Regions from separate parts of the Agrobacterium vaccinii genome, predicted to be linked through region 1. Evidence: predicted binding sites of a transcription regulator. Region 1 holds the regulator's gene; each other region holds the start of a gene.
What was found. Region 1 encodes LexA, which represses DNA repair genes until DNA is damaged. Its sites were predicted from a motif close to TGTTCNNNNTGTGTTCNG; they were not measured.

Region 1 (4,597 bases):
CGGGCCTCGGGTTTCATCTATGACCAATGGGTGAGGGCGCTGCCCCTATCCGAACGACATAACCCGCCAGACATGCTGGAAACCGCAAAGTCACCTGATGGTGACGAGGCTGATGCCGACGAGCCACCCACTACACGGCGCACTGGTTTGAGCGAGAGAGATAAGGCAAAAGCAACGGAGGAGATGCGAAACGCGCTTTCCAAAACAGAGCGCTTCACGTGCCGGAAGGATAGCTGGTGCGTTGCCAAATCCCGAACCGGCGTTGCAATAGCCGTGATCTTCGACAGTACGCTGACTGGGACCGCATGCGAGATCGCCGACCTGATCGTGACGACACGACGTGTCTCATTTACCGAGTGCTATTCCGGCGCCATTCTCATCAGCCAGGACATATTGCGCCGAACCGGCTCACTGGAAATCTGGCTCGGCGACAAGGACGCCCCCATCGTCAAAGCTGAGGCTGCGATGGAGGGTGTGAATCGGTTCTGGACCATGCACCGGAGCTATGACTGGCGCAAAAGAGATTTCGACACGTCCCTTCCGCCGCATATCGCGACGATGTTGTCGACTTCGCGGTGACGACGCTTGGCTCGAAGGGTGCGGGTTGAAACGCTTCGGCTATACCCTTCAAATACTCTTTCCTCTAGAAAACTACGCCACAGCGTGCGCTCGCGATAGGAGGTTTACCCAGAGATCACGGCTTTGAGCGTAAATCCGCGAGCCATTCTCCGGTGGCCTTGGCTTCCGCCTCGTGTTCCGCATCGCGCCACGGTTCCAGCAAAGCCGCATCTTGCCATTCATGCATCGCTGGCAGGGCGAGAAGACGGTTCTTGTAAGCTTCTGACTCGGGAGACAAGGCCGTTGCGTAGGTCTGAAAGCGGAAGGCGACGGGACAGAAAAACGCGTCGACCGCCGTAAATGTTTCTCCTGCCAGGAATGGCCCACCAAAGGATGTCAGACCTTCCTGCCAAAGTGCGTCTATGCGGGAGATGTCTTTCCGCAAAGCTTCGCTGATCGCTACTGGCTGTATGCGAAGACCGACATGCATAGGATGCTCGTTGCGCAACGTCTGGAAGCCGGAATGCATTTCTGCTGCTGCAGAACGGGACCAGGCACGCGCCCTCGCATGACCAGCCCAAACGCCAATGTGCCGTTCGGCCAGATATTCTGTTATCGACAACGTGTCCCACACGGTGAACTCGTTTTCGACAAGGCAGGGCACTTTTGCCGTTGGCGAAAACACTGCGAAATCCTGTGCTGAATTGCCGAAGGGCGTGAGTTTCTCGCTGAAGGGAATATCGAGCGTTCGCATCAATACCCACGGACGCAATGACCAGGAGGAATAATTCTTGTTGGCTATGTAAAGATCGTACATCTCAAGATCCCTCGTTGCGCATACCATGTTAGCGCGGGAAAATTTTTCAATACAGACAGTCTGCGCGATGGTGGTCTTCAAATTATTTGATGTTTTGTCATTCGCTCAAGCGAGTAGCTTTCCAGCATCGCGCTGAGATCGGAAAACCTTATATTCCGCTGCTCAACCGCATTCATCACCACTAAAAACGTGCTCAAAACGTCATAGACTATCGAAGTGGCGCGCGATTCGAAAAAATGATGACCCGGCTAATGATTTCCGGTTTTTGAAACCGTCCTGAGCGAATTATCCGTTTAAAACACGCATAATATACCGGTCCGAGCTCAAGCGAACTTCGACCACTAAGCATCAAGTGTCGCAAATACCGAAAATTGAAAATACCAAGGCGGGGCAGACAATCAAATCTGCCCCAGAAGGTCTCAATGATAGCGGCGGATCAGGCCAACGAGTTTGCCCTGAATTTTCACCCTATCAGGTCCGAAGATACGAGTTTCATAGGCAGGGTTTGCTGCCTCCAGCGCAATCGACGCGCCTTTGCGACGGAAGCGTTTCAAGGTCGCTTCTTCCTCGTCCACCAGTGCGACAATGATATCGCCCGGATTTGCCGTACTCGTATCGCGGATTATAACCGTATCGCCATCGAAGATGCCTGCTTCGATCATCGAATCACCTTTGACTTCAAGCGCGTAATGCTCGCCCGCACCTAGCATATCCATGGGCACGACGACATCATGCGTGTTGTTCTGGATTGCCGAAATCGGCACGCCCGCAGCAATCCGTCCCATAACCGGTACGCTCACCGAATCAGGGTTGCGATCGTTTGCGGCAGCGGGAGGCGGCGGCTGCACGGGCTGCGGTTTGCCGAGACTGCCCTCGATGACGCTGGGTGAAAAGCCTCGCTGCGGCTTATTCTGCGGTGAATACGATTCGGGAAGCTTGATGACTTCGAGCGCGCGGGCACGATTCGGTAGCCGGCGAATGAATCCGCGTTCTTCCAATGCCGTGATCAGCCTGTGTATGCCGGATTTGGAGGCAAGATCGAGCGCATCCTTCATTTCATCGAAGGACGGCGGCACGCCGGACTCTTTCATTCGCTCATGAATGAAGAGAAGCAGTTCCTGCTGTTTGCGCGTGAGCATGGAGTAAACACCCTTGAAGCTTTGAGGCTTAGATTCGTGAAACAAATACAGAACGAACACTATATGTTCCACATGTGTTCTGCAATCCCCAATAGTCATCCCAAATCATTTAAGACATCGTTGATAGATGTCCTATGGGTGTTCTACCTCGCCTGCCACGTCATGCCGTGACTTCGCTGCTGCTTGCTGCTAAGTGCGTGGCGAGTTTTGAGAGATTGCAGGATGGTTCGGCGGCGTCGGCTGCGAAGCGTCCCTTTTGTATCAGGGGAATCATCATGAGTGTGACGAATAATCTGAAAGTGGTTGCTGGCGAGGGTGCGGGCGCGGTCTCTTTTTCCAACACCGAGCGTTTCTCGCTGATTGCCGGGCCGTGCCAGATGGAAAGCCGCGACCACGCCTTCATGATTGCGGAAACGCTGGCTGACCTTTGCGGCAAGCTGGGTATCGGTCTGGTCTACAAATCCTCGTTCGACAAGGCGAATCGCACGTCGCTCTCCGGTCAGCGCGGTATCGGCATCGATAAGGCGCTTGAGATTTTTTCGGAGCTGAAAAGCCAGTTCGGATTTCCGGTTCTCACGGATATTCACAACGAGGAACAGTGCGGCATCGTCGCGCCTGTCGTGGATATCCTTCAGATTCCGGCATTTCTCAGCCGCCAGACTGACTTGCTGGTGGCGGCTGCAAAGACCGGTCGCGTCATCAACGTCAAGAAGGGTCAGTTTTTGGCCCCTTGGGACATGAAGAATGTGCTGGCGAAGCTGAACGATAGCGGCAATCCGAACGTACTGCTCTGCGAGCGCGGGGCCTCGTTCGGCTACAATACGCTGGTTTCCGATATGCGTTCGCTTCCCATCATGGCATCGCTCGGTGCGCCCGTGGTGTTCGATGCCACGCACTCCGTGCAGCAGCCTGGCGGGCAGGGTGGTTCCAGCGGCGGTCAGCGGGAGTTTGTTGAAACGCTGTCTCGTGCTGCCGTGGCCGTGGGCGTTGCTGGTCTTTTCGTGGAGACGCATGAGGACCCTGATAATGCGCCGTCCGACGGGCCGAACATGGTGCACCTCAAGAATATGCCGAAGCTTCTGGAAAAACTGCTGGCCTTCGACAACATCTCCAAGGCTGCGTGACGGCTTTTGGCCTTAATCGATTTTTATGAGAAGGAAGGCGTCTGGAAGAGGGCGCCGTCATTGTAAATTCTTGTGCGTCGTCTACAGCGACGGAAGAAATTCAAATCGAGTCGCCATTTCCGTTGTCCCGTTTATCGCGCCGCTCATCCGAAAAGCGCTTCACAGTTTTCGGGATGCACTTTAAGACAGGCATCTGAAATTCCTGTTCCAGTCCCAAGGGAGAGATCATGACAGCCATTACCGATATCATCGCACGCGAAATCCTCGACAGCCGTGGCAACCCCACCGTTGAAGTCGATGTCTATCTGGAAGACGGTTCTTTCGGTCGTGCGGCGGTTCCATCGGGCGCATCGACAGGCGCACACGAAGCCGTTGAACTGCGTGATGGTGGCAAGCGCTACCTGGGTAAGGGCGTCGAGAAGGCTGTCGAAGCCGTCAACACCGAGATTTTCGACGCGCTGGGCGGTTTCGATGCCGAAAGCCAGATCCACGTCGACCAGACGCTGATCGAGCTCGATGGCACGCCGAACAAGTCGCGTCTCGGTGCCAACGCCATCCTCGGTGTTTCCCTGGCTGTCGCCAAGGCTGCGGCCGAAACGACCGGACTGCCGCTTTACCGTTACGTCGGTGGCCCGAACGCGCATCTGCTCCCAGTGCCGATGATGAACATCATCAATGGTGGCGCGCATGCCGACAATCCGATCGACTTCCAGGAATTCATGATCATGCCGGTTGGCGCGGAAAGCATCCGTGACGCCGTGCGCATCGGCGCGGAAATCTTCCACGTTCTGAAAAAAGAACTGTCGGCACAGGGCTTCAACACCAATGTTGGTGATGAAGGTGGTTTTGCGCCGGGCCTGAAGAGCGCGCCTGAAGCTCTCGACTTCATCATGAAGTCCGTGGAGAAGGCCGGTTACAAGCCAGGCGACGACGTTGCGCTCGCTCTCGATTGCGCCTCG
Region 2 (4,597 bases), 1.0 Mb from region 1:
ACGGTGTCAATCTGGTGCGCCAGACTGGCGATGCCCTCAAGACCATCGAGCAGCACGTGACCGTCATGAACCAGCATATGACCGCCATCGCCTCGTCGTCACAAGAACAGTCCACAGGGCTTGTCGAAGTCAACAATGCCGTCAACCAGATGGACCAGACGACCCAGCAGAACGCAGCCATGGTCGAGGAAACCACGTCCGCCACATCGGCACTCGCCAGCGAGAGCGATAAGCTGCGGACATTGCTGCAACAGTTTCAGCTGACTAGTTCGAATTCCTACGGTCAGCGGCACGAAGGATACGAGATGAGGCTTGCCGGCTAAAACCGAGGGTTTTGGCTTACTCTACGCGCATGGGACGAAAGCTCATGCGGTGCAGAGGGCAGGGGCCATTCGCCTCGATGGCACGCAGATGCGTCGGCGTGCCATAGCCTGCATGGGCTTCGAAACCATAGACGATATGGATCGACCCGGCTCTTTCCATCATTCTATCACGCGTGACTTTTGCGATGATGGAGGCCGCGGCAATCGAAACGGATCGAGCGTCTCCTTTGATCACGGCCTTACCGGCACACCCGATCCCCGGCGGAATGTCACGGCCATCGGCCAGAACCAGCGCGGGCGTCGTTTCCAGGCCGAGCACGGCCCTGCGCATCGCATCCAGACTGGCGCGCAGAATGTTCATCCGGTCGATGAGAACCGGGCCTGATGACGCGATCGAGACCTGCGACGTCTCCAGAATGCGCTCGAACAGAAATTCCCGACGTGCTTTCGAAAGCTTCTTCGAATCGTTGAGGCCATCGGGAATATTGTCCGGGTCGAGAATGACGGCTGCGGCAACCACAGGCCCGGCCAAGGGGCCGCGCCCGGCTTCATCCGTTCCGGCAACCGGCCATTCGCCACGCCGCTTCGCCTCAAGCTCCAGACTGAAATCAGGACCTGTTTCGGTGAAGTCGAAGAGCGCAGGAGAATCGGGTGCTGTGTTTCGTTTCATTTGGCGAAACTCGCACAGGCAACCGATCTCCTGCAAGCCCCCGGACGCAGGGTGTTTGCGCCAGCCCACGGGGCGGAGGGCTGGTGCATGAGGTCTCATGACCTCCAAAGCTCTTTCAATCGGGGCGGAAAGAGCAGACCCATGCGAGGCGGCAGATGCCGGGGGCGAAACCCGTAGCGCAGGGCATAGACGCTAGGGGTATTTCTGAGCGTCCGGCTGGCCCACAGGGCAGCAGCCGGACGTCTGTCATATCAAAGCAGCGAGAGTTGCACGCCTGCACCTCCCGGTGCGACGAACAGGTCATCCCGAAGGTGGAGGCCACGGCGCACGAGCCCCAGCCTCTTGGTCGTCATCTCGAAGCGACGGCCGATCTGCCAGGCATAGGGGCCAGCGCCCTTCATGCGCTTGCCGAATTCGGCATCATAGTCCTTGCCATCACGCATGGAGCGCACCAGCGACATGACATGCTGGTACCGGTGCGGATAATTGCGCAACAACCACTCGCGAAACAGCGGGCTGACCTCCAGCGGAAGCCGCAGCAGCACGTATGATGCTTCGGTTGCGCCTGCCGCCTTTCCGGCCTCCAGAACCCGCTCGATCTCGTGGTCGTTCAGCGCAGGAATGACCGGCGCCATCATCACGGCGACGGGAATACCGGCCTCAGTCAGCGTCTTGATGGCTTCCAGCCGCTTGGCAGGTGTCGCAGCGCGTGGTTCCATGCTTCGGGCAAGCTTGCGGTCCAGCGTGGTGACGGAGATGGCGACCTTCACAAGGCCCTTGGCGGCCATCGGGGCCAGAATATCGATATCGCGGGTGATCAGGCCCGATTTGGTGACGATGGCAACCGGATGCTCGGCCTTGGCCAGCACCTCGAGGATTTGCCGCATGATGCGCCATTCCCGCTCGATCGGCTGGTAGGGATCGGTATTGGTGCCGATGGCGATGACGCGGGCCTTGTATCCCGGCTTGCCCAGCTCCCGTTCCAGAAGCTTTGCGGCATCCGGCTTGGCAAACAGCTTGGCCTCGAAATCCAGCCCCGCCGACAGGCCCATATAGCTGTGGCTCGGCCTTGCGAAACAATAGATGCAGCCATGCTCGCATCCGCGATAGGGATTGACGGATCGGTCGAAGGGAATATCAGGCGAATCGTTGCGGCTGATGATCGTGCGTGGCTTTTCCACCTGCACTTCGGTACGAAACTCCGGCAATTCCTCGATGATCTGCCAGCCATCATCGACAGGCTCGTGCTGTAAGGTCTCGAAGCGGCCACCCGGATTGATGCCCGCACCACGCCCGCGACGACGGTCGATTTCGATCCGCAGACCCGATGCATCGACCAGCGCATTGGCAATATCTGGCGTATGGCCCGGCTGGAATGCAGCCTGCCCCGAAAGCACATGTTGTCTCATCTGGATGCTCCTGACCGGCACGAACCGGCTTGTTGGATGCCCCGATTCCTATCGCAGAAATTAGAACAATACAAGAACAAAATGTTAAAAACGCGCGATGGTAATTTGTTTTGCATTGCGATAGGAATTTGATCGATGAAATCTTGTGGCTTTGCGCGCTTTCTGTTTTATCGCTTCTAGGGGATCACACGCTGATAGACATATGCTGACAGTCATCATGGAATGCCGGGATCAGGAGCCGGAGCTTGCTCACACCCTCGCCACGCTCGTCTCGGGCGCCGTGGAAGGGCTGATCAGTGACGTCATCGTGCTGGATCATGCCTCCAGCGACGGCTCTGAGCGTGTGGCCGAAGCCGCTGGCTGCCGGTTTCATACGCAATGGGACATAAGGGATGTCATCGGCTCGGCGCGCGGCGAGTGGATTTTGATGATGGAGCCGGGCAGTCGCCCGCAAAATGGCTGGATCGCTGACATCAGCGAATATATGGCGCTGAGCAAACTGCCGGCACGCTTTGCGCCGTCGCGCCATTATCGCCCGTCGTTTCTGTCGCGGTTCGTCAGACGTAGGCCACCGCTGGAATATGGGCTGTTGCTGCGCAAACAGGAAGCTTTATCGATTGCCAAATCCGGCATGCCGCTCGACCATTTCCCGAAATCGCAGAAGACCCGCCGCTTGAGCGCCGAACTCATTCCTTCATGGGTGCTGCGCGCCGCGCGATAGTCAGCCTTGCGCCTTGCCGCGCTTCAGGTGCTCGTCCAGACGCGGCATGATTTCCACGAAATTGCAGGGCAAGTGGCGGTAGTCCAACTGCGCCTTCAAGATGCCGTCCCACGCATCCTTGCAGGCACCGGGAGAACCGGGCAGAACGAAGATGAAGGTGGAATTGGCAAGTCCCGCCGTGGCGCGCGACTGGATCGTCGATGTGCCGATCTTGTCATAGGAAATGCGTTGAAACACAGCCGAAAAGCCATCCATGCGCTTTTCGAACAGCGGCTCCAGCGCTTCCGGTGTCACGTCGCGCCCCGTGAAGCCGGTACCGCCGGTGGTGATGACGACGTCGATGTCTTCCGACAACGTCCACGCCTCGACCGTCTCACGAATAGCCGCCTTGTCGTCCTCGACGATGCCGCGATCCACCAGCCGGTGGCCCGTCTCCGCGATGCGCGCAACCAGCGTGTCGCCGGATTTGTCATCGGCAAGCGTGCGGGTGTCGGAGACGGTCAACACCGCGATGCCGACGGGAATAAAGGCTCTTTCGCCACTCATGATGCAGGTTCCGATACGGTTGTCGTGGCCTGAACATACCAGCCTAGCCGCTGTTGACGAAGAAAAACTGCGGCAGAGTTTGCTTCGTCTGCCGTGGCATAAAGTCCGAAACAGGTGGCGCCGGAGCCGGACATGCGCACCAGCGCCGCCCCGGTTCGTGTTAGCAACGCAGAGGCTTCGCCGATTTCGGCAAGACGTGTCCGGGCAGGCGGCTCCAGATCGTTGCGGCTTTTTGCGATGAAACTGAGCCAGTCCTCGCTGCGACGCTGCATGAGGGGTGGATTGTTCTTGTTGGCCAGATGCCTGAACACCTCGGGCGTCGAGACGCCCTTCAAGGGATTGACGAGAACGAGGTGCAGCGTCGGCATATCCTCGATGATCTCGAGGTCTTCGCCAATGCCGCGCGCAATCAGCGGCTTGCTGGCAAGACACATCGGCACATCTGCGCCGAGTTGGAGGCCGATCTCCACGAGGGCGGAATGGTCCGGCGCAACACCCCAGTGGGTCATCAAAGCGCGCAAGGTCGCGGCTGCATCGGCAGAACCGCCACCGATACCGGAGGCGACGGGCAGATTTTTATGCAGGTGGATGAAGACGGGCGTGGCGCTGGCGCCTGCCACTGCTCGCAAAAGATCCCGTGCCTTCAGCACGAGATTGCTGGCTGGATCGGCCTCTTTCAGCACATCGGCGAAGGGGCCGGAAATCACGAAGCCATCGCTTTCGGCATCGCTGATTTCGATCAGGTCACCCGCCTGCGTGAAAACCACCAGCGATTCAAGCAGATGATACCCGTCAGCCCGCTGACCCGTCACATGCAAGGCCAGATTGATCTTGGCGGGAGCGGCCTCTGTCGTCACGACCGCTCCAATAGGCTCGCGCAAGAGCATGATACCCTTAAGACTTCTTGTCCGGGGCAGGGGCCGGGGCC
Region 3 (4,597 bases), 310 kb from region 1:
ATAGATGTTGGATTCGTGGTACTTCTTCTTGTCCAGGATAGAGAAGATGCCGCTTGGCGTGTCATGCCCCGGCTTGCCGGAAGACACCTTGGATGTGGCAACCAGTTCGCCGCCGTCATACAGCGACAGTGTCTGCTCGTTCTTGGAAACGATCACCTGAAGGCTGCGGACATCGCCGGCAAAGGCTGCCTGCACCAGAACGGAGGTGGACAGGAGACAGGCTCCAACAAAGGCACGCAACATCATGTTTCACTCCAACGCATTACAAAGACACGCCGCCACCGAGGAGGGCGTGGGAGCCGGAAAGCGCGCCAAATCCGGCGCAGCTTCTTTGCAGGGGAGAATATCAGTCGGGATTTAAGGAAGCTTTTAAATGCCGATCACGACTGCGTGTCGCGACTATTTTTTCGTGCCGAATGTATAGCCGGTTTCCACGGCTCCCTTGCCGAACTTATCGCGTAGCTTATCCATTGCGGCCTCTGCGGCGGCGCGCCGCCCGGCATGAGCATCGACCAGATCAGGCGGGTCGGCGAGCGCCGGATTGCACAGATCGGTCACGCCAATGCCGATCAACCGAAACTTGGTGCCATCCGTTTCCTTTTCGAGCATCGAAATGCCGGTGCGGAATATCCTGTCAGCCAGTTGCGTCGGGTCTTCCAGCCGCTTGTTGCGGGTACGGGATTTGAAGCAGGACGTCTTCATCTTCAAGACCACGGTGTGGCCCGCAACCTCGTTCTTCTTCAGCCGCCAGGCCACTTTTTCGGAGAGCGATCTCAGGATCGAAACCAGATCGTCATGGCGGGAGATATCGTTGAAAAATGTGGTCTCGGAAGACACGCTCTTCGCCGGGTCGTTTGTGTGAACATCGCGGTCATCGATGCCGCGCGAAAGTCGATAGAGCCGCTGACCCATGACGCCGTAGCGCCGCATCAGGTCGCCTTCCTCCATCTGCTGCAACTGCGCGATCATGCGGATGCCATCAGCCTCCAGTGTGGCGGCGAAGGCTTTGCCGACACCCCATATAGTCGTGACGGGGCGCGTCCCGAGAAACGCCGTCGCTTCCTTCTCGCCGATCACGGAGAAGCCGCGTGGCTTTTGCAGGTCGGACGCCACCTTGGCCAGAAATTTGCAGTAGGAAAGCCCGACGGAAACGGTAATGCCGATTTCCTTTTCCACCCGCCGGGCAAAGCTGGCCAGAACGCGGGCAGGCGGGTCATGATGCAGCCGCTCCGTGCCGGACAGATCAAGAAAAGCCTCATCGATGGAGATTGGCTGCACGAGCGGTGTCAAATCCTGCATCATGCCGCGGATCTGCCGTCCGACACGACTATACTTTTCCATATCCGGCTTCACGACGACCGCTTGCGGGCAGGCCTCCAGCGCCTTGAACATCGGCATGGCAGAGCGCACGCCGTGAATGCGCGCTATGTAGCACGCCGTCGAAACCACCCCGCGCTTGCCACCGCCGATGATGACGGGCTTGTCGGCCAGCTCAGGATTATCCCGTTTCTCCACCGACGCATAAAAGGCATCGCAATCGATATGTGCAATCGAGAGATCGTAAAGCTCGGAATGAAAGACCAGACGCGGACTGCCACACGCCCCACAACGCCGCACACCCGCCGGCTGGCCAGCCAGACAGTCACGGCAGAAACCGGGATCATAGGTCGAAATTGCTGATGCCATGGCTCGGAAACAAAAAGAGAACATTTCCCACCATAATCCTTTGCTTTCTTACGCTCAAGAGCGCATTCTTATGCCAGTGAGGGTCATACAGAGCAACAATAAGGGTACCGCATCAGGTCGAGGGGTGACGTCGTGTTGAAAAGGTACGAAAAAGAATTGACGCTTGAGCAACTCAGAGACTTGCCAGACATCGAGATCGATTGTGGTGACATTCCAGAGTTAGACGATGCCTTTTGGCAGAATGCTGTTCTTATAATGCCCGGACAATCACTGAGTACGTTACAAAAAAACAATCAGGCGTCAGACTAGCGCTATGCCAATCTGAGGGCCGACACACGAGTTAATGAGAGTTCAATACTGACCGGAGTCCAGTCCGGGGCCGGAATAGTGGTGCCATGCTGCCGTCACGTCTTCAGGGCTGGTGCCGGTTGCTTCACAGAAGGCCATGAGGTCGGGTTCGTGGCTCATGATGAAATCGGTAAGGCCCGCGAGGAAGCCGGGGTCGTTGACGGACTGGCGCAGCATGTTGGGTTGCAGACCGCTCAGCGCCAGAAAACGTGCAAGCATATCCGGCTCGCTGGCCAGCCAGCCAAGTATGGTGACCGCTGTTTCATGACTGTCTTTCGGGGCTCTTTTGCCGTTTTTTGTGTCGCGCAACATTTGTTTACTGAAGTTACCTATTTCTCAACCAAATCCCACTAGCGTGAACCACTGGGGGATAATGGAATCGCTTCTCAGACACTCTATATGTCCGTGAATGGGTTTCAAAGTGAAACGAGGACCGGTCCATGCCCAAACAAGTCATGATAGTTGAAGACAATGAGCTGAATATGAAGCTCTTTCGTGACCTGATCGAGGCGTCGGGTTACACGACGATTCAGACGCGTAACGGCATGGAAGCGTTGGATCTGGCGCGCAAGCACCGTCCCGATCTTATCCTCATGGATATTCAGTTGCCTGAAGTGTCCGGCCTTGAAGTCACGAAATGGCTGAAGGAAGACGACGAACTGCATGTCATCCCGGTTATTGCCGTCACGGCCTTCGCCATGAAGGGTGATGAGGAGCGCATTCGTCAGGGCGGCTGCGAGGCCTATGTCTCGAAGCCGATTTCAGTTCCTAAATTTATTGAGACCATCAAAACATATCTCGGCGACGTGTAAGGCGAGGGGCGGGCGCATGACTGCGAGAATTCTGGTTGTCGATGATATCCCGACAAATGTGAAGCTGCTTGAGGCACGCTTGTCGGCAGAATATTTCGACGTCCTGTGTGCAGATAACGGCGCCAGAGCCCTCGATATCTGCAACACGGAGCAGGTCGATATCATTCTTCTGGATATCATGATGCCAGACATGGATGGCTTCGAGGTGTGTGAACGCCTCAAGGCCAATCCCGCAACCGCTCATATTCCCGTCGTCATGGTCACGGCGCTGGATCAGCCTGCAGACCGCGTGCGCGGCCTCAAGGCCGGTGCCGACGATTTTCTGACCAAGCCAGTCAACGATCTTCAATTGATCTCGCGCGTAAAAAGCCTGGTGCGCCTCAAATCCATGAGCGACGAGCTTCGCGCCCGCGCTCACACCGCCCAGACGATCGGTATCGGCGATCCGATTTCCGAGAATGTGCATATTGAACAGCCGGGCCGCGTCCTGCTGATCGACGGTCGCGCCAGTTCGCAGGAGCGCATCATCAAGGCGCTGAAGCCAGTTGCCGAAGTCTTTGCCCTGACCGAACCGGCAACGGCTTTGTTCGAGGCGGCGGAAAATGATTATGAGATGGCCATCGTCAACTCCAATTTCGATAATTTCGATCCACTGCGGCTTTGCTCGCAGCTTCGCTCGCTCGAGCGCACCCGCTTTTTGCCGCTGCTGCTGATCACCGAACAGGGCGATGAGACGATGATCGTCCGTGCGCTGGAACTCGGCGTCAACGACTACATCGTGCGACCGCTTGATCCCAACGAACTCGTGGCGCGCACGCTGACGCAGATCAAGCGCAAGCGCTTCAACAACAGGCTGCGCGAGAACCTCGACCAGACCATAGAAATGGCCGTCATCGACGCGCTGACCGGCCTCAACAATCGTCGTTATCTCGATAACCACCTGAAAATTCTATTCAACCGGGCTGCTGCGCGCGAACGCCCGCTGTCGGTCTGCATCACCGATATCGACCGCTTCAAGCATGTGAACGACACCTACGGCCACGATGCGGGCGACGAGGTTCTGCGCGAGTTTGCCGCCAGGCTGCGCTCTACCGTGCGCGGCGCGGATCTGGCATGCCGCTACGGCGGCGAGGAATTCGTGGTCGTCATGCCGGATACGTCAGTGGACATGGCAGCCTCCGTCGCCGAGCGGCTGCGCTCGATCATCGAAGACACGCCATTCACGCTGCGCTCTGGCCGGGAACTGCATATCACCGCATCGCTGGGCATCGCCACCAACGCACTTTCGGTGGAAACCCCTGAGCAATTGATGCGACAGGCAGACCGGGCTTTGTATGAGGCCAAAAGCGCTGGCCGCAACCGCGTGGTCGCCGCTGCTGCCTGAATGCCATTTCACCATTCTTCGCTCTGCTGACTGTTATCCACAATAACAATGACGGCGCGTCACATCAGTGACGTCCCAGTGTTCGCGCCTGATCGCAAAGACCAAACGCCGTCTGTGCCATCCAGACTCGCAAAGCCTCTACGTTGTCTTCCAGATAAGAAATATGTTGCCGGATGTCGAACGGCAGTTTCATCTTGCACATTGTTGATGTTTTCGAGAGAACGACCAGCCCCGTTATTGAAGAGGGCGCACATATACCCATAATAACGATTGGGTTTATTATGTATCTATCCGGTCCGCGTCAGTAATTCCCCTGTATCATCGCGGGATATTTAACCATATCGATGGATGGAACGTCGTTTGGATT
Region 4 (4,597 bases), on a different replicon from region 1:
CCATAGTGCTTCGGGATAGCGCGGAAACAGGCGTTCCATTTCCTCTGGCGGCTTGAGATATCTGTCGGCATGACGTTCGCGCTCGAAGCCGACGTCGTCGATGGTCGATTTGGTGCGAATGCAAGTGACGATGTCCTGAAGCTGCCGCCGTCCCGGCTCATGGAAAAGAACGTCGTTGGTGACGACAGTTTTGACCTTGTGGCGCATAGCCATGTTGGAAATCTCATGAAGCCGTAACTGGTCATTAGGCCGGCGGCGCAGGCAAAGGGAAACATAGGCGCGACTGCCAAACACCTCCGCCATCTTCCTGAGATGCAAGGCGCATGTGTCGTCGGCGAGATCGGGTATGAGGATGCCGATCATGCCATCGGCGTAGGTCATCACATCGTCCCAATGGAGGATGCAGTTGTTCTTGCCGCCGCGCCCCTTGCCGAGCGTGATCAGCCGGGTCAAACGCGAATAGGCGGCGCGGTCCGTCGGATAGACCAGGATCGACATCCCATCCTGTAGGTCAAGCCGGCAGCCGATGACGAGACGAAGGCCGGTGGCACGCGACGCTTCAAGTGCCCGGATAATACCAGCCAATGAATTGCGATCCACGACACCTATGGCATCGATGCCGAGGCTTTTCGCCGTCTCGAACAGTTCGGTCGCGCTGCTCGCACCGCGCAGGAACGAGAAATGGGTGGTGACCTGAAGCTCGGCATATCTCATGCGAATATTCCCTGGACGAACCATTTGTGCGACCCGGTTTCGCTATCTACGCCGTCGCCAGCCCGGAAAACCCAAAGGCGTTCGCCCGCTTCGTCCTCGATGATAAAGTAGTCCCGGACTGCGGCCCACTCGGATGTTCGCTGCCACCACTCGCCGAATATTCGTTCGGGACCATCGGCGCGTTTCACCTTGCGGCGTTTGCCACGCCATGTGACGGAAACGGGAGGATGGTCGGGCATCAATGCGATGACCTCGACCAGTTCAGGGTGAGCGAGCAGTCGTACCGGACGCGGCCAGTGATGCGGCCAGGCGGCGATAACGTCATCTGCAACAGGTGCAATCCTCTGAACGCTGCGCTCGGGAACATCGGAGGCAACGGGTGCGAGACGATAGACGCGCTGACCACGATTGCCGAAGATGTCGATGAGCGGAGTGATGTCCGCGATCTCATCTTCGACAAGCGACGACGCCTTCTGTGTTTCCTCAAGCGGCTCAACCATGATCGCCGCAAGGGTAAGCTTCTCGATCCCGAAGCCAGGATCGATCTTCTCGGTCATGTCGCGAAACAGTTTCGTCAACCAGGAGACATCGCGGGCGGCCTTTGCCGTTCCTGCCCGCAGCGCCTGGGTTGTGTTGTCGACCTTGTGGACGATAAGATCGACACGGCGAACACCCAGACCCTTTTTCTGGAGCTGGCTGCAAAGTTCGATGACCAGACGACCGACATATTTGTCGATCGTTTCGGCTGCCCCGATCGGCTCCTGGAAAATGCGGCTGACTTCGATCAGTTCGGGCGTGCGGATGGGGTCGATGGGTTCGCCGATGCGCCCGAAAATCTGGTCAAGGCGGCGGGCAATTTCCGGGCCGAAGCGCAGTGTCAGCGGTGCCCGCGGCGTCGCAGAAAGCTCACCGATGGTTCGAAAGCCGAGCGTTCTCAGATCACCGATGATCTTTTCGGGCAGACGCAGCAGGGAGATCGGCAGCCGCTCGACCGCTTTGACGGTTTCGCCGCGCGGCACGATCACTGTCTCTCTGGTGATGGCACGTGCGCAAGCATGAGCGGCACCCCATGTGTCGGCAATGGCAACACGGGCCGTCAGCCCCCTGCCCCGAAAGCGATTGGCAATCCCCGTCAACATGGCAAGCTCTCCGCCCCGGAGATGGTCGGCACCATCTGTGTCCATGACGATGCCATCAGGCGCATCGACCGCGACGATCGGAGAATACTGGCTCAATGCCCAGAAGGTGATGCGCTCCAGTGCATCGGCGTCTGCTTTAGGATCGGCATCGATCATCATCAGCCCTTGAAACAACGCTTGTGCCTTTGCTGCCTGCATCCCGACACGCAGACCTGCCTTTTTAGCTGGAGCATCTGCCGCCGACACCCAGCGTTTCGATCCGGATTTTGCGATCACGGCGATGGCCTGTTCAGCCGGAATGCCGGGATCGGCGCGACGAATGCGATCCGTCGACAGATCCGGAAGGTAGATCGATACGACCCTGGTCATCACACGCTCCAACGATAAATTCGGCACATTCTCCAGCACGCGACCGCATCAGTTCCAGCAACCATCTTGCCCGCCCGATACCCGGCACGGGTAACTCCTGCGACGGCAGCACACTTACCCTCCATCGGGTGGTCGACGCCGTCGGCTGCCCAAAATCATTGGCTTCCGTCTGTCGTCGCCACCTGCGTACAACAAGCGCCAGGCTTCCCTTCTTTTCCGCCGCAAGCTGAAGCCGCCGGCTCGCCAACATCGGCAGTCGCACGACCTCGCCGACGACAGCGCCGAGCCCACCGAAGGACAGCGCCTCCTCCATAGAGGCGAGCACATCCTCCTCGCGATCGCTTTCCACGAAGATCACCCGGTTAGCGTTGAGACCTGCTTGCGCGAGTGCAGGAAAGAACAAATCTGGCCGTGTCAGACACCAGACGATCTTGCCTTTGGTGCGGGCGGCAACGCCTGCCACGAACAGGGCCGCGGCTGCCCCATCGACGGTTCCGGTGCCCCCTCCTGCAAATTCATGAAGAGCGCCTCTGGCGAGACCGCCTCCCGGCAGCACCGCGTCGATTGCGCTTACCCCGAACGGCAGACACTCAGCTTGCTTGGCCACGACGCCTTCCAACGAGGCGATGCGATCACGCAGATCCGCTATGACATGCTCGCGCGCAGCAGCCATCGTTCACGCAATCCTTCCGGTTCGTGTCGTTTATGGGAACGGCTTCATGCCGTTTTCAATGTTGAAGTTCACGTTCTGTTCCTGCGCTCAACAGGAGTCAAGAGGCGCTAAATTAGGAATGCAGTCCTCTATTTTTAGCAACTCAAGAGATTCGCAAATTGAATCAGTGAGTAAGATTTGGAACGGTGCTGGGTGACGCGTACAAAATAAATTTCAGGAGAGCCTGATCAATCCCTCAGCTTCGGCTGTCAATGCATGCAAGCTCCGCTGTCCGCAGGCCTCATATTCAGGAACCATCCTATGCCGATCGCGCTTACCAATGCTGAAGCTTGAAGAAAGGTAGCACCGAAGTGGTCGAAGCCAGGGTACGCGTCATCGATCTCGAAACAGGCGGTAATGGCCCGAACGACGTTTGCGAGATCGGCTGGCAGGATGTCGTCATCGATCACGTTGGAAAGTGGCAGGTCACTGAAGAGCGCGGGGCGCGGTTCGTCAACCCTGGCCGTCCCATCTCACCCGACACGATGGCGATTCATCATATCCTGGATGCCCAAGTCGCGGATGCTCCTTTCTGGAAGGAAATAGCATCAACCGTTCTCCGTCCACCCGGCCGTATCGACGCCTTGGCAGCTCATCGAGCCGCTTTCGAGCAACGATATTGCACACCGCGGTTTACAGGCGGAACGCCTTGGATCTGCACATGGAAATGCGCGCTGCGTGTCTGGCCACAACTTCCGCGGTTTTCCAACCAGATGCTGCGTTATCAACGAATGCCCGACGGACTGGTGCATGAAATCGGCCTCCCCGCGCATAGGGCAATGCCCGACGCCTACGTTACGGCTCATCACCTCCGCGACATGTTGAACCAAGCATCGCTTGAGGATTGCATGGCATGGAGCACCGAACCGGGACTTCTACCGCGTGTGCCTGCCGGACCGGATCGAGGAAAACCCTGGGATCGCATCAGCCTCGAAACACTCAACGCGTTTATCGCAGATCGGGATGTGGACGTGCGCTTCAGCGCACAGACAGAACTGGCTCGGCGGATTGAGGACAAGCCGTCTCAGGATGAGAAACCGGCACAAGGGATGCTTGGATTCGAATGAGCAAGACGTATCCGGACACGCCCGATGGTCGTTACTTCGTCGTAAAAGGAAGGCTGTGGCGTCGCAGCAGTCCTAAACTCGATGAGGAAACCCGTACGGCACTGGTCAAGGATTTGATGGCGGCACGCCGGGCAGTTCGCGATGCATCGGCAGGCTCACCAGCGATGATCGAAGCTCGAGAGAAAGTGGATGCAGCCAAAGTTGCCCTTGGAGAACGCGGTCCGGTCTGGTGGGATGACGGGGCGCCTGACTTCAATCGCCATCTCGCCAGGAACACGCCCTACGCTACATGGTTTGCACAGTTGGAAATGGAATGAGATGTGATGGCACCTAGAAGACAAAAATCTAACCCGCTGAGCGAAGGACACAGGGATGGAATTTGATCTGGCGCGGTTCATCAAAGCACAACAAGACACGTACGCAAAAGCCTTGCAGGAGTTGAGTGACGGACAGAAGAGGTCTCACTGGATGTGGTTCATCTTTCCGCAAATTCACGGACTTGGTCGATCGGAAACTGCCCGCTTTTACGCGATCTCTGGACGTTCTGAAGCCGAAGCCTACCTAAAACATCCTGTGTTGGGCGCCCGTTTGGAGGA

Region 2: HRR99_RS02455 (PA0069 family radical SAM protein) is a predicted target of LexA. The motif match lies at 2,464-2,481, and genes of this name have one in related genera.
Region 3: HRR99_RS06225 (DNA polymerase IV) is a predicted target of LexA. The motif match lies at 1,692-1,709, and genes of this name have one in related genera.
Region 4: HRR99_RS22380 (ImuA family protein) is a predicted target of LexA. The motif match lies at 2,961-2,978, and genes of this name have one in related genera.

Annotation. Positions count from the first base shown of each region.
Region 1 is NZ_CP054150.1:1,519,081-1,523,677, reverse strand. Features, by position in the region: gene HRR99_RS07670 (ComEC/Rec2 family competence protein) at 1-579, shown strand, start outside; gene HRR99_RS07665 (glutathione S-transferase family protein) at 695-1,375, opposite strand; gene lexA (transcriptional repressor LexA) at 1,795-2,514, opposite strand; gene kdsA (3-deoxy-8-phosphooctulonate synthase) at 2,790-3,638, shown strand; gene eno (phosphopyruvate hydratase) at 3,866-4,597, shown strand, end outside.
Region 2 is NZ_CP054150.1:512,771-517,367, forward strand. Features, by position in the region: gene HRR99_RS02445 (HAMP domain-containing methyl-accepting chemotaxis protein) at 1-323, shown strand, start outside; gene HRR99_RS02450 (ribonuclease HII) at 340-993, opposite strand; gene HRR99_RS02455 (PA0069 family radical SAM protein) at 1,245-2,402, opposite strand; gene HRR99_RS02460 (glycosyltransferase family protein) at 2,605-3,123, shown strand; gene moaB (molybdenum cofactor biosynthesis protein B) at 3,124-3,669, opposite strand; gene HRR99_RS02470 (4-(cytidine 5'-diphospho)-2-C-methyl-D-erythritol kinase) at 3,666-4,556, opposite strand; gene HRR99_RS02475 (tetratricopeptide repeat protein) at 4,564-4,597, opposite strand, start outside.
Region 3 is NZ_CP054150.1:1,213,717-1,218,313, forward strand. Features, by position in the region: gene HRR99_RS06220 (L,D-transpeptidase family protein) at 1-246, opposite strand, end outside; gene HRR99_RS06225 (DNA polymerase IV) at 400-1,686, opposite strand; gene HRR99_RS06230 (DUF3572 domain-containing protein) at 2,038-2,346, opposite strand; gene HRR99_RS06235 (response regulator) at 2,475-2,846, shown strand; gene HRR99_RS06240 (PleD family two-component system response regulator) at 2,863-4,230, shown strand.
Region 4 is NZ_CP054152.1:29,912-34,508, forward strand. Features, by position in the region: gene HRR99_RS22370 (error-prone DNA polymerase) at 1-714, opposite strand, end outside; gene HRR99_RS22375 (Y-family DNA polymerase) at 711-2,222, opposite strand; gene HRR99_RS22380 (ImuA family protein) at 2,143-2,895, opposite strand; gene HRR99_RS22385 (exonuclease domain-containing protein) at 3,225-4,001, shown strand; gene HRR99_RS22390 (hypothetical protein) at 3,998-4,318, shown strand; gene HRR99_RS22395 (DUF1810 domain-containing protein) at 4,374-4,597, shown strand, end outside.